DNA from 3 places in the Silvimonas soli genome. Region 3 is predicted to be linked to each of the others. Evidence: predicted binding sites of a transcription regulator. Region 3 holds the regulator's gene; each other region holds the start of a gene.
The links. Region 3 encodes FNR, which switches genes on or off when oxygen is low (the NO sensors DNR and NnrR bind a similar motif). Its sites were predicted from a motif close to TTGATNNNNATCAA; they were not measured.
Positions count from the first base shown of each region.

Region 1: a site for FNR is predicted at 1,868-1,881, ahead of ubiU (ubiquinone anaerobic biosynthesis protein UbiU). Genes of this name have one in related genera too.
Region 2: a site for FNR is predicted at 2,078-2,091, ahead of N7220_RS02395 (DUF3149 domain-containing protein). Genes of this name have one in related genera too.

Region 1 covers NZ_CP106736.1:1,949,932-1,954,128, reverse strand. The annotation lists gene N7220_RS08935 (U32 family peptidase) at 1-752, opposite strand, end outside; gene ubiU (ubiquinone anaerobic biosynthesis protein UbiU) at 812-1,810, opposite strand; gene N7220_RS08925 (carbohydrate kinase family protein) at 2,021-2,962, opposite strand; gene N7220_RS08920 (catalase) at 3,383-4,197, shown strand, end outside.
Region 2 covers NZ_CP106736.1:528,218-532,414, forward strand. The annotation lists gene ppnP (pyrimidine/purine nucleoside phosphorylase) at 9-332, shown strand; gene N7220_RS02380 (metal-dependent hydrolase) at 406-936, shown strand; gene N7220_RS02385 (DinB family protein) at 977-1,495, shown strand; gene N7220_RS02390 (YajQ family cyclic di-GMP-binding protein) at 1,533-2,018, shown strand; gene N7220_RS02395 (DUF3149 domain-containing protein) at 2,157-2,336, shown strand; gene N7220_RS02400 (ArnT family glycosyltransferase) at 2,418-4,061, opposite strand; gene N7220_RS02405 (type B 50S ribosomal protein L31) at 4,160-4,197, opposite strand, start outside.
Region 3 covers NZ_CP106736.1:254,640-258,836, forward strand. The annotation lists gene hemN (oxygen-independent coproporphyrinogen III oxidase) at 1-1,342, opposite strand, end outside; gene fnr (fumarate/nitrate reduction transcriptional regulator Fnr) at 1,560-2,306, shown strand; gene N7220_RS01110 (hypothetical protein) at 2,401-3,027, shown strand; gene N7220_RS01115 (phasin family protein) at 3,147-3,701, opposite strand; gene N7220_RS01120 (YjfB family protein) at 3,883-4,062, opposite strand.

The sequences.
Region 1 (4,197 bases), 1.7 Mb from region 3:
CATTCTTCGGTGAAGTGCGCTTGCGGGCTGATGCGCAAAACATCCACGCCGCTGGTTTTGAGTTCTGGCAGTGCGCTGAACAGGCTTTGGCAAGCGGCGGATTGGGTCTGAATACCATTGATGCGCAAGAACGGCCGACCATCACGTGTGTTCACGTCCAGCCCGTCCGGATGTTCAATACAGCGAAATTCACAGGCATCTTTGCTCAGATCAAAATGCCGTGCCGTGAAACAACGGGCGGAAAAGGCCAGCGGCACATGACCATGGGCGAAAATTTCGGTGGGAATGCTGCAACTGCGTTCTGCCAGCAACTGGCGTAATGCTGCGCCGGGCATTTCTACTGGCGGCACCCAGCTGGTGGCACCACGTGCGGCATACCAATCCAGCGTAGCGCCGTTGTAGATATTCAAATGCGGGCCAGCTACAAACGGCACGCCCGCGTCCTGCGCAATCTTGACCGCGCCAGGGTCGTTGGCTTCCAGCGCGAACCCGGCGTCGGCCAGTTTGCGCAGGCTGATCAAATCACCCGCCGATTCCAGCAATGCTTGCGACGACAACACCACAGTTTTGCCTGCTTGCTGGAGCGTTTGCGCCAATTCAATCCAGTCGGCAGTACGTAGCTCGTGGCGGCGGGCACAGACCACTTCACCCAGATAAATGATGCCCACCGGCCAGTGGGCGGCGGCGGCGTAAAAGTCGCTGACCTGGCTGCGCGGCCAGTAATACAGCAGAGGGCCTAAGGCGATTTTCATGCGCGTTTCCTTGATCATTGCTTGTTCTGGTTTGGTAGGGACCGCAGACGTTTGCCGGTTCAGCGCCACGGCCGGTGATAGGCGCCCAGCGTTTGCTGATGCCCTTCCGAGACGTCGGTCAGTTGGCGGGTCCAGTCTGGTTTGACGGCATAACGGCTGCTGGCTGCGGCATCGATGGCCTCACGCATCACTTTGGTCACCTGGGCGGTGTAGGTCGGGCTGCGTTGGCGGCCTTCGACCTTGATGGCGGCGACGCCGATACGTAATAGCTCTGGCAGGATCGCTAGCGTGTTCAGGCTGGTGGGTTCTTCCAGCGCGTAATACGTATCACCCGAGACCTCAAAACGGCCTTTGCACAGGGTCGGATAACCAGCTGGTTCGCCTTCGGCAAAGCGATCAATCAGAATGCCGTTGAGGCGGGCGTTGAGCGTGCCGCCGGTTTGCTCCCAGCGCACATGCGCAGCGGGTGAGCACACGCCGTGGGTATTAGGCGATTCACCGGTCGCCCACGATGACAGCTGGCAACGGCCTTCTGCCATGACGCACAGGCTGCCAAAACCGAATACTTCGACCTCTACTTTGGTATGTGCGGCCACGTACTCTACTTGCGGCAGGGTCAGCACCCGTGGCAGCACCACGCGGGAAATCCCGAAATGATCGCGGGCCAGGTTGATCGCGTCAGCGTTGGTGGCAGAGCCCTGTACCGAAAGATGGCGCCGCAATTGCGGATGCGTGCGGGTGGCGTATTCCAGCAGACCCATATCGGCAACAATCACTGCATCGGCGCCCAGATCGGCGGCGCGATCTACGGCGCGATGCCAGTGTGTGGTTTGCCCGGCTTGCGGGTAAGTGTTGATCGCCACCAGCACTTCGCGCTGGCGCTGGTGGGCGTAATGCACGCCTTCGGTGAGCTGCTGATCGGTGAAATTGAGTCCGGCAAAATTGCGGGCGTTGGTGGGGTCTTTGAAGCCGACGTAGACCGCATCGGCGCCGTGGTCCACGGCTTTTTTCAGGGCTTGCAGGCTGCCAGCGGGGCAGACCAGATGAGGAACACGCATGCAACGCTCCGCCAGAGGCAAAGCGGAGCAGCTTAGGCTGGTTGCCGTGAATGGCCCTTAATCCTGATCAAGATGAATTCTTGTAATTGGCAGGTGCCGACAAAGCGAACGCGGTGAATATCAGGTAGTGCCCAAAACAAAGACCCGATACGCCGTCATGTACTACTGACGGCGTATCGGGTCTGAGGTTTTGCCAAGCCAGGGGCTCAGTTAACTGGGCCAGCTTTCACCAAATGCCGCTTGATAACGCTGCTTGATATCGGCCAGTTCAACGTGATGATTCTGCGCACCGCGCTGGGCGATCTTGAGTGACCCCAAGAGGGACGCCAGCTTGCCGGTGCTCGGCCAGTCCCAGCCATGGCTGATACCGTGCAACAAGCCGGCGCGGAAGGCGTCACCGCAACCAGTCGGGTCTACCACCGCTTCGGCTTTGACGGCCGGAATGCGATAAGTCTGGCCATCGGCAAAAATCTCCGAACCCTCTGCGCCATAAGTGACGATCAGTGCTTTGACCTTTTGTGCCAATTGCGCAATCGAGAAGCCGGTCTTTTTCGACATCACTTCGGCTTCGTAATCGTTCAGGGTCAGGTAGTCGGCCTGTTCGGTCATTTCCAGCATTTCTTCGCCCGAGAACAACGGCATGGCCTGGCCCGGATCAAAGATAAACGGCACGCCAGCAGCGGCCAGTTGGCGACAGCGTTCCTGCATGCCCAGCTTGCCATCCGGCCCGACGATGCCCAGCGTGACCGGCACGCCGATTTCAGTGAGTTGCACGAAGTGCGACAGATTCATGGCGCCAGGGTGGAAGGCGGCGATCTGGTTGTCGTCCAGATCGGTGGTCACAAAGCATTGCGCGGTGAAGTGTTCTGGCAATTCCTGGATCCCGGCGCGGGAGATACCCAGTTTATCCAGGCGAGCGGCATAGGGGCCGAAGTCGCTGCCGACCGTGCCGACAATCAGCGGCTCATCGCCCAGGCCTTTCAGGCTATAGGCAATGTTGCCGGCGCAACCACCCAGTTCGCGGCGCATCTCCGGCACCAGGAACGAAATGGAAAGAATATGTAGCTGGTCAGGCAACAAATGATTTTTGAACTGGTCCTGGAACACCATGATGGTGTCGTAGGCAATGGAACCACTGATCAGGATAGCCATGATGCGCTCGGTGCTGGAAATGTTCGCATTATGCCATTGCCCTGACGCGGCGGGCGCTGGCGACATGCAATGCCATTTAATCGCACGCAGTGTTTATCCAGTTCTGCATAAATCTGGGCCAAATCCGGTCTATACCGATTGCAGCGCCCCAAGTGGTTGATCCTCGCGGTCGATCAAAGCGGGCAACGGTGGTGAGTCGCAATATAGTTTTTAACTACCAAAGAAGTATGGATATTCAATTTTTATTATTGGCTGGCGTCGCCCACAATCAGTTCATCCCCTCAGGCAAGAGTGCGCATCATGCAGCTATTCAGACGCAGCGAGTGGGCAGAGCTTTGGGCGCATTACAGCGGATCGTATTAGCCGGATTGTTCATCTGTCCCAACCCTTTTCAGAGCACATAGTTCAGGAGCCTTAACCATGTCTGACCGTCCGATTCTGACGTCCAATTTTGGCCAGCCGATTCCCGATAACCAGAACAGCGTGACTGCGGGCCCGCGCGGGCCGGTGCTGCTGCAAGACATTCATCTGGTGGAAAAACTGGCCCACTTTAACCGTGAGCGGGTGCCAGAGCGGGTGGTACATGCCAAAGGCTCCGGCGCATTCGGCACTTTCCGGGTGACTGCGGATATCACCGCGCATACGCGGGCCAAACTGTTCAGCGAGCTTGGCAAAGAAACCCCGGTATTCCTGCGTTTTTCTACGGTGGGTGGCGAGTCTGGTTCTGCCGACACCGAGCGCGATCCACGCGGTTTTGCGGTGAAGTTCTACACGGAAGACGGCAACTGGGACATGGTCGGTAATAACACGCCAGTGTTCTTCATCAAAGACCCGCTCAAGTTCCCGGACTTTATCCACACCCAGAAGCGTAATCCGCAAACGCACCTGAAAGACGCCAATGCCAAATGGGATTTCTGGTCGCTCTCGCCCGAGGCGCTGCATCAGATTCTCATCTTGTTTTCGGATCGGGGCACGCCTGATGGCTTCCGTTTTATGCATGGCTTCTCCAGCCACACCTTCAGCCTGATTAACGCCGCTGGCGAGCGCGTGTGGGTGAAGTGGCATTTCAAGAACAAGGCCGGCATCAAGAATCTGCACCCGAGCGAAGCGGGCCGCCTGGCCGGGGCCGATCCGGATTACGCCCAACGTGATCTGTTCAACGCCATCGACAAGGGGGACTTTCCCAAGTGGCGTGTCTGTGTCCAGGTGATGACAGAAACCCAGGCGCAACAATT
Region 2 (4,197 bases), 270 kb from region 3:
ATTCCTTCATGAGCCAGCAACCCCAGCAGTTCGATAACGTATCCGTGGCAAAACAAGCCAATGTCTATTTTGACGGCAAGTGCGTTTCGCATAGCCTGACTCTGGCAGACGGCACCAAAAAAAGTGTGGGCGTGATCCTGCCGTCCGCCCTGGTATTCAACACCGGCGCACCTGAAATCATGGAACTGATTGCAGGTAAGTGTGCCGTCAAACTGGCAGGCGAAAGCGAAGCACGCGTTTACTCTGGCGGCGAGTCTTTCAACGTACCGGGCAATTCGAGTTTCGATATCGAAACACTCGAAACCCTGCATTACGTTTGCCATTTCGGCTAAGCCGTAATCGCGATCCAGCGCCCGTACCGACACGGTTGGTACGGGCGTTTTTTACAAAGAACAACCGACCCTCATGACGACCATTGTTACCCACGCCCTGGTTGCTGCGACAATTGTGCGGACCTTACCCGCGCACTGGCGTAGCCGCTCGCTTTATCTGCTGGCCATGTCTGGCTCAATGGCACCGGACCTGGACACACTGGGTTTTCGTTTTGGCGTTGCTTATGGCAGCGACTTTGGTCACCGCGGCGCAACTCATTCCATCGTTTTTGCCATAACCCTAGGCCTGTTGCTGGCACTCTGGCAGCGCCAACGACACGGACCCCCGCTACTTCGCTGGTGGACAATCCTGACGCTCACCACGGTCACGCATTTGCTGCTGGATGCAGTCACTGACGGTGGCTTGGGCGTCGCCGCTTTGTGGCCGTTTAGCAGTACCCGATTTTTCTTTCCAGTGCATCCTGTGATGGTGTCGCCAATTGGCGCGCATTTCTTCAGTCACCGCGGAGTTGCGACACTCTGGAGCGAATTGGCCTGGGTCGGTCTGCCGTGTGCGATTATCTGGCTGGCACTGACACTTTGGCCGCGTCGTAAATATCGCTAGAATCGCCACTTGCCCGTGGCCCATCCGACAAAGCACCTAAATGATCAATCGAGCGTATGTGCAGTTGATGAGCAGCTACAATCGCTGGATGAATGAGCGCCTGTTGGCCATGGCCAATACTCTGGACGATGATGTTCGGCACGCCGATCAAGGTGCGTTTTTCAAATCCGTCCATGGCACGCTGGATCATCTGATTCGCGGTGATCGCAACTGGCTGGCCCGCTTTAGCCAGCAACCCGCGCCGATTTTCCCCGCTGGGCATCTGGTCTGCGCCAGTTGGTCTGAACTGGTTGCGATGCGTCGACACATTGATGCCGAGATCGACCAATGGGCTGAGCGTGTCAGCGATGACTGGCTGCAGCAGCCTTTCAAATGGCATAGCCCGATGTACCAGCGCGACCTGAACATGCCAGCGTGGATTGTGGTTACTCATTTTTTCAATCACCAGACCCATCATCGTGGTCAGCTGACGACTTTGTTATCGCAACTTGGCATTGACCCCGGCGTGACCGACCTCCCCATGTTGCCGGCGCTTGAGATAGATCCATTTACGTTTTGAAATTGGCAACCCCCGAATTATTTAGCAGGAGAATCCCATGCCCTCATTCGATATTGTTTCTGAAGTTAATGACGTTGAAGTGCGCAATGCGCTGGAACAAACCAACAAAGAAGTGAGCACCCGCTTTGACTTCAAAGGCTCGGATGCGCGTGTAGACCAGGCAGAGAAGGTGCTGACCTTGTTTGCCGATAACGACTTCCAGCTCGATCAAGTGAAAGACATTCTCACCGCCAAACTGACCAAGCGCGGCGTGGACATTCGCTGCCTGGATGAAGCCAAGAGCGAGAAGGTATCCGGCAACAAGGTCAAACAAGCGATCACCGTGCGTACCGGAATCAGCGGTGAAGAAGCCAAGAAGATCGTCAAGCTGATCAAGGACTCCAAACTCAAAGTCCAGGCCGCGATTCAAGGCGATGAAGTACGCGTCTCTGGCGCCAAGCGTGATCTGCTGCAGGAATGTATCGCGCTGGTGCGCAAATCGGTAACTGACTATCCGGTGCAATTCCAGAACTTTCGTGACTGAAACAGCGGCAAACCGCTTTGCCGAAAATATGACATTTCGGTATTTGTGACCGCAACAAATTGACTGTCGTCAATATCAACTCAGCGCCGACCCGCCATGATCGTGTCATTACAAATTCGTTCTGGCAGGAGTCACATCATGGAAAACACCCCTTGGGAAACGCTGTTTTTTTCTGATATTGGCCTGTTGAGCCTGTTCACGATTGGTTTCATTCTGGTGATGGCGGTGTATATCTTCTTGTTTGTTCGTCGCAATGTGATGAACGCTGTTGATCCGGACACCATCAAAAAAGAAGATCATCACCCGCAACACTCGTAACGTTACAGTTACGACCCATAAAAAAGACCAGCAAATTGCTGGTCTTTTTTATGGGTCGCTCGCCACTGCCAAGCGCTGGCTCTACTGAGCGGCAGAATGGGTTTTATCAATCAGATAGAAATGCTCATGCCGCTCGCCTGGGCGCGCGCCATCCCATAACACCATAGAGCCCGGCGGCGGATCACCAGACAACAACTGTAGGCGGCAGCCATCAACCTCACGCCGTTGCAGCGGCATATCCGAAAAATAATCAATCGAAGCGGCCATTGAGTCGGATATCAACGATCCATCAATGCATCCTGGTTTTTGCGAGTTAATTGCCACCTGCAAAGCTGCAACCACTGGACGATAGCTCTTTGAAGCATCCAGCCAGGGCTGCCACAAGCCAATCAATGCACCCCACAATAGTGTGACGCCACACGCCCAATTGGTGATCGCAAGGCGTCCCAGCGAGCGCTTGCGTAGCAGCACCCAGCACCATGTCGCTGAGATTGCCAGCGTAAATACCAGCCCAATCACCGCAACGTGCGGGTGCCAGGCCGGGCTAGCCTCAAGCAAAGTCCTGGCCCAGCTGCTGGGTGTTCCGGTCTGGATAACCAGCCACGCACACCACAACAAAAAGGTACCGACCCCAAAAGTCATGATGCCAAACCAGTTGAGCGCCGCTGCGGCGCCGCGCCGCAAGCGATCGATCCCCACCGTGGTCAACAAAGACAGAGCTGGAAGTACGATCAGCAATGACGATTCGCCGATCAAATCGCCCGCCAGAGCCAGCCAGCACGCGTTCAACAACAAAGCCATTATCGGTAGCGCCAGTTTCGGCGAACGCCACTCAGCCTTGTTGGACCAGGCACCCCAGACACCCAACGGCAGAACCGGCCAGGCAAACCACAACACGATTGAAAAGAAAAAACCGAAGGTGTGGAAGGATTGCCAAGCAGCCAGCCCCCCAAATGCGCCAAATGCGTAATAGTTAAGCCAGACCCGAAACGCGGGCGGGCTGAACTGATAGAGATCCACCACCCAAATCAACCCGAGCGGCACAGCGGTGACCAGGGCAGTTAACAGCGTGGCTAGATACCACGGGCGCCGCCATGGGCGGAAAGCCACCAGAGACATAGCGGTGACCAGACTGAGTAAGAACTCGCCCCAGGACGCTCCCAGCAGCAGAACCAACCAGGACATCCCCAGCAATAGCCCGCCCTGCACCGGCTGCCTTAACGCCCAAGCCAGCGCATACAGTTGCCAGGCAAAACTGAACAGCAAAATCACATCGGGGGACAAATGATGCCCCCACACAATGAGCCCGATACTGCCGATCAACGCCATGACCGCCACACGGCCCTGGCGACGCCCGTAGAGCTCACGACCAGCCAGACCCAGCCCCCACATGGCCAGGGCCATCCACACGCCCGTAACAAGGCGTGCTGCGTCGTGCACAGCCAACCCCATCCGGGATAATGGCCAGGCCAGTATTGCGGCCGTCCAGTAGTAAAGCGGGCCATGGATGAGATAGGCGCTATCGCCGTACCACGGCAGCGACCAATGCTGCCCATCCAGAAAACGCTGGATGACGGCGGCGGTTTCCAGCTCAGCCGGCTTCCACGGGTCATGCCCGATCAGGCCAGGCAACAACCACACAAGACACAGCAACAACAACTGCCAGGGACTTTGCCCAGGCGGGAGCGGTTGTTCGCGTTCGGTTTCAGGGACGTAGGTAAGCATGCGGCGATTCTAACTGGCAATGCGTGGGGATGACAGAGACAAAAAAGGCAGCCTCGAAGAGCTGCCTTTTTTGCGGTACACAGAACACAAGCGCTGGATTAGCCCTTGTTGCTGGTGTACATGGAGTATTTCTGAC
Region 3 (4,197 bases):
ACACCATCGCAATGGAACGGATCAGCATGCGTCCTTTAGGCGTGACCTCAATGCCCTCTTCGCTCAACTGCAACAAGCCGTCCTGCTCCATCTGTGACAGCCGCCCCATTTCGGGGGCGAAGTAGGTTTTGAAATCCAGTAACCAGGCGGTTTCAATCTGTCCAAAATTGAGGTTAAAGCGACACATTAATCCGTGAATTACCGAACGGCGCAGCAAGTCATCCATATTCAAAATATACCCGCGCTCAATTGGCAATTGATTACGATCGAGCATCTCGTAATACTCATCGATATTTTTTGAATTCTGAAAATACCCGGCCCCAACCTTACCAATTCCGGATACACCAAATGCCAGCAAATCAGATTCCGCGTAAGTTGAATAACCCTGGAAATTACGCTGCAAAGTACCACGGCGCTGGGCAATGGAAAGATCATCATCCGGCAATGCAAAGTGATCCATGCCGATATAAACGTAACCAGCGGCAGTCAATTTGTCGATGGCTGCATGCAGTATATCCAGCTTGGCCGATGAGTCGGGCAATGCGGCCGTATCAATGCGTCGTTGCGGCTTGAAGCGCTCAGGCAAATGGGCATAATTATAAAGCGCAATGCGGTCTGGATGGATGTCCAGCACCCGGTCGATGGTTTGCATGACACTAGCTACAGACTGGAACGGCAGGCCATAGATCAAGTCGATACTGACTGAACGAAACCCGGAAGCGCGCGCGGCGTCAATCACCTTGCGGGTCTGCTCTTCACTCTGAATCCGGTTAACGGCGCGCTGCACTTTCTCGTCAAAGTCCTGAACGCCAACACTCACCCGGTTAAAACCCGTTTCAGCCAGCAACGCTATTTTTGATAATTCAAGTTTGCGCGGATCAATTTCGATTGAATATTCGCCATCCGTCAGAATGTCGAAATTATCATTAATTGCGCGCATTAAAGTGGCTAGTTGGGTTTCCGGCAAAAAAGTCGGTGTACCACCCCCAAAGTGGATCTGGCCAACCTTCATTCGGTATGGCAATATATTTACGTGAAGCTGTATTTCTTTTTGTAGATACTCTGTATATTTAACTGCCTGTGATTCATCTTTGGTAATCACTTTATTGCAAGCGCAGTAATAGCAAATCGTATTGCAAAACGGCAGATGAAAATATAAAGAAGCAGGCTTGTCCGCCTCACCTACACGCGAATGCAACAGCATCTCGCGATAATCGGCAGTTTCAAGCTCGGCAAATCGGTCTGCGGTGGGATAAGACGTGTAGCGAGGGCCTTTGCCATCGTAGCGCTCGACAAGAGATCGATCGAATTCGACCTGCTGGATCAACGGTGTTGTATGCATTTGTCCTACCCCTAAAACACAGGGTAAAGATTTTGCCTACATCTGGGACATAGTTACTTGATCCAAATCAATACGACTCGCATGATGCTAGCATCTACTGCGAGGATACGTGACCTGGCTCAATAAGCGGCACAGAATTCGATGAAGCGGCACACAGGATTGTGTAAGGGTGCCGCTGCAATGGCGTAAAAATTTCAAGTCATAGTGGAACAACATCATGCTGTCACCAATTCAGTTACGCGAAACCGGCCTCAAGCAACTGCGGCACGCCTGCTCAAATTGCAGTTTGCGTGAACTGTGTCTGCCCATTGGCTTGTCGCCCGAAGAAATGCGACAAGTTGATCAATTGGTCAGCCAGGGCCGCCCCATCAAGCGCGGCGAAGCACTCTACCGTGCCGGTGAGCCGTTCCATGCACTCTATGCAGTGCGCCTCGGCTTCTTCAAAACCAGCATCGTTTCTGAAGATGGTCGCGAACAAGTGACCGGTTTTCACATGAATGGTGAGTTGATGGGCATGGATGCAATCAGCACCGACCATCACACTTGTGACGCAGTTGCGTTGGAAGATAGCGAAGTATGCGAACTGCCCTTTGCTGAAATCGAATCCATGTCGCGCCGTATTCCCAACCTGCAACGCCATCTTTACAAGATGATGAGCCGCGAAATCGTCCGCGATCATGGCGTAATGCTGCTGTTGGGCAATATGAAGGCAGAGGAACGGATTGCTGCGTTCTTGCTCAATCTCTCGCAGCGCTTTGCCTTACGTGGCTATTCGCACAGCAGCTTTCATCTGCGCATGACGCGCGAAGAAATCGGCAGCTACCTCGGCCTGAAGCTGGAAACGGTAAGCAGAACCTTATCGCGCTTCCAGGACAATGGTCTGATTCGAGTACAGAACAGGCTCATCGAACTGAAAGACACCGAAGGCTTGAAACAATTGATGAACAACTGTCAAAGCAATTGACTGCCTGATTCCAATGCTCACGCAAGTTTGCCTGGTTGCCCCAGCGGCGCTCGCATCCTCCATCCTTGGCCGCCTGGCGCGATCAGGATTGGGGGTGCCGGTATTTCCGGCAGAAACTCCAACTGCTTTGCCGCCTGCACCCACCCCCGACAGCACGTTGGTGTTGGTGAACCCGCAAGGGCTCGCGGAATATCTGGCATGGAAAAGCCAAGCCGATGCACAGGGCTGGCATCTGCTGGATATAGCCGGCAACTTGCAAAACCCCCTCGGGCAAATCTACGGCTGGATGCTCGCTGTCGGTGCAAAGCACAGTGACCTTGCAATAGCCGAACCCATCATTGCAGCGTTGTCGCCAGCCCTGCCCAACGCATGGCTTCACGCAGGCGGCCCCGGGGCTGGCGCGTTTTTGCAGACCACAAGCGGTGCCTGCCTAATGCAGTCTGGAGAGGTCTGGTTGTGGTTACAGCGCGCGTTGCAGCAACCCGGCAGCACGCCGTTTGATCTGCAGTCTTGGCAATACCTGGTTCACGGCGGTTTTGAGAAGCTGCAGCGAGAGGCGCGGGATTACCTGGCCCTCGACACCGAGCCGTTCACTCCATGGCACGCCGCGCAAAGTGGCCTCTTGCTCCAAGGTAGCTCTAATGCACTGGCGAGGGAGCTAGCACAGTGGCTGCTGATACTCCCAGTCGTCCCAAGCCCGTCCGCCGCAACCGCGTCCTGACACTTCAACAGCACAAGGCTAAGCCAGTATCGGTGGTGCGTTGGCAAAAAAAATGGCCCTCGTCAGAGGGCCATAATCGCAATCGGCAGATATGCGCTTTGAAACGTTAAAACATTTGCTCAAGCAGCTTTGCGACGACCGTTCGCCGCAGGCGCTGCTTTAGTCACATTCTGTACTACAGTGGCAACCCACTCTTCGCTCTGCTTGCGCGCAGCGGCTACTGTTGTGCCATAAGCGTCCAGCGAAGCCGCTACGCCATTGCGCAACACTTTGATGCCTTCGGCACCGGCGGGCGCTTGATCAGCGAATGCGTCAAATCCGGAAAGCACCTCATCGCCAGATTTTTTGACTTGCTGTTCGACCAATTCGCTCAAGGCCTGTTGGGTTGCTTGCGCAATGCCAATGGATTCACGCCATGCGGCAGTGGCTTTTTCAATTAGCGGCTCGACCAGGCCACGCTGTAATGCCAAAGCACCCTGCACATCTTTGGTCTGCGAGAAGGCTTTGATCGCCTCAACGTTATCGGCAGCCACAGTCTTGGCAAAGCCCAGCTGCACGCCCCACAAACGCTCCGCACCGGCCAGAAAGGTCTGTGCGTAATTCAAGGACCGCTCGATCCCGACTTGTTGAGCGCGGGAAAACTCTTCGGCAAAACGGTTGGAACCAAACGTCATGATCTTTCCTTTAGGATTTGTGCAACGCAACATCTGGAAGCATTGTGGCAGAACGCCGATACATGTCAATGCAATATTTGTGCGGCGCACAAAATAATCTTCAGACGAAAAAAAACGACCCTCAGGTCGTATTTTTAATCCGGTGGCTGAACCACCAACTCACGCGCGGGGAGACTCCCCATTACGCCTTGGTATCTACCGCGTTGCCCAGATTAGTCGGGTTGTTATATTGCGGCACCGGCGGTAATGCCTGCAGCAAGCTCAGCGCTGCCGAGGCCTGCGCGTCGTTGGCTTTTTTCATTACCCCGACGCCAACAGCCACGTTGGTCGCTGCGGGTTGCAGAACCAGAGAATTTAGCAAGCTGCTTGCCGTTGATGCAGAAGATGCGGAATCCATAAAACACTCCCATTGATATCAACAACATAACGTAACTTTGGCCACCGAGCAAGCCAGAGGGATCCCACACGCGCACTCCTCGGGGCATGCCTGGCACGG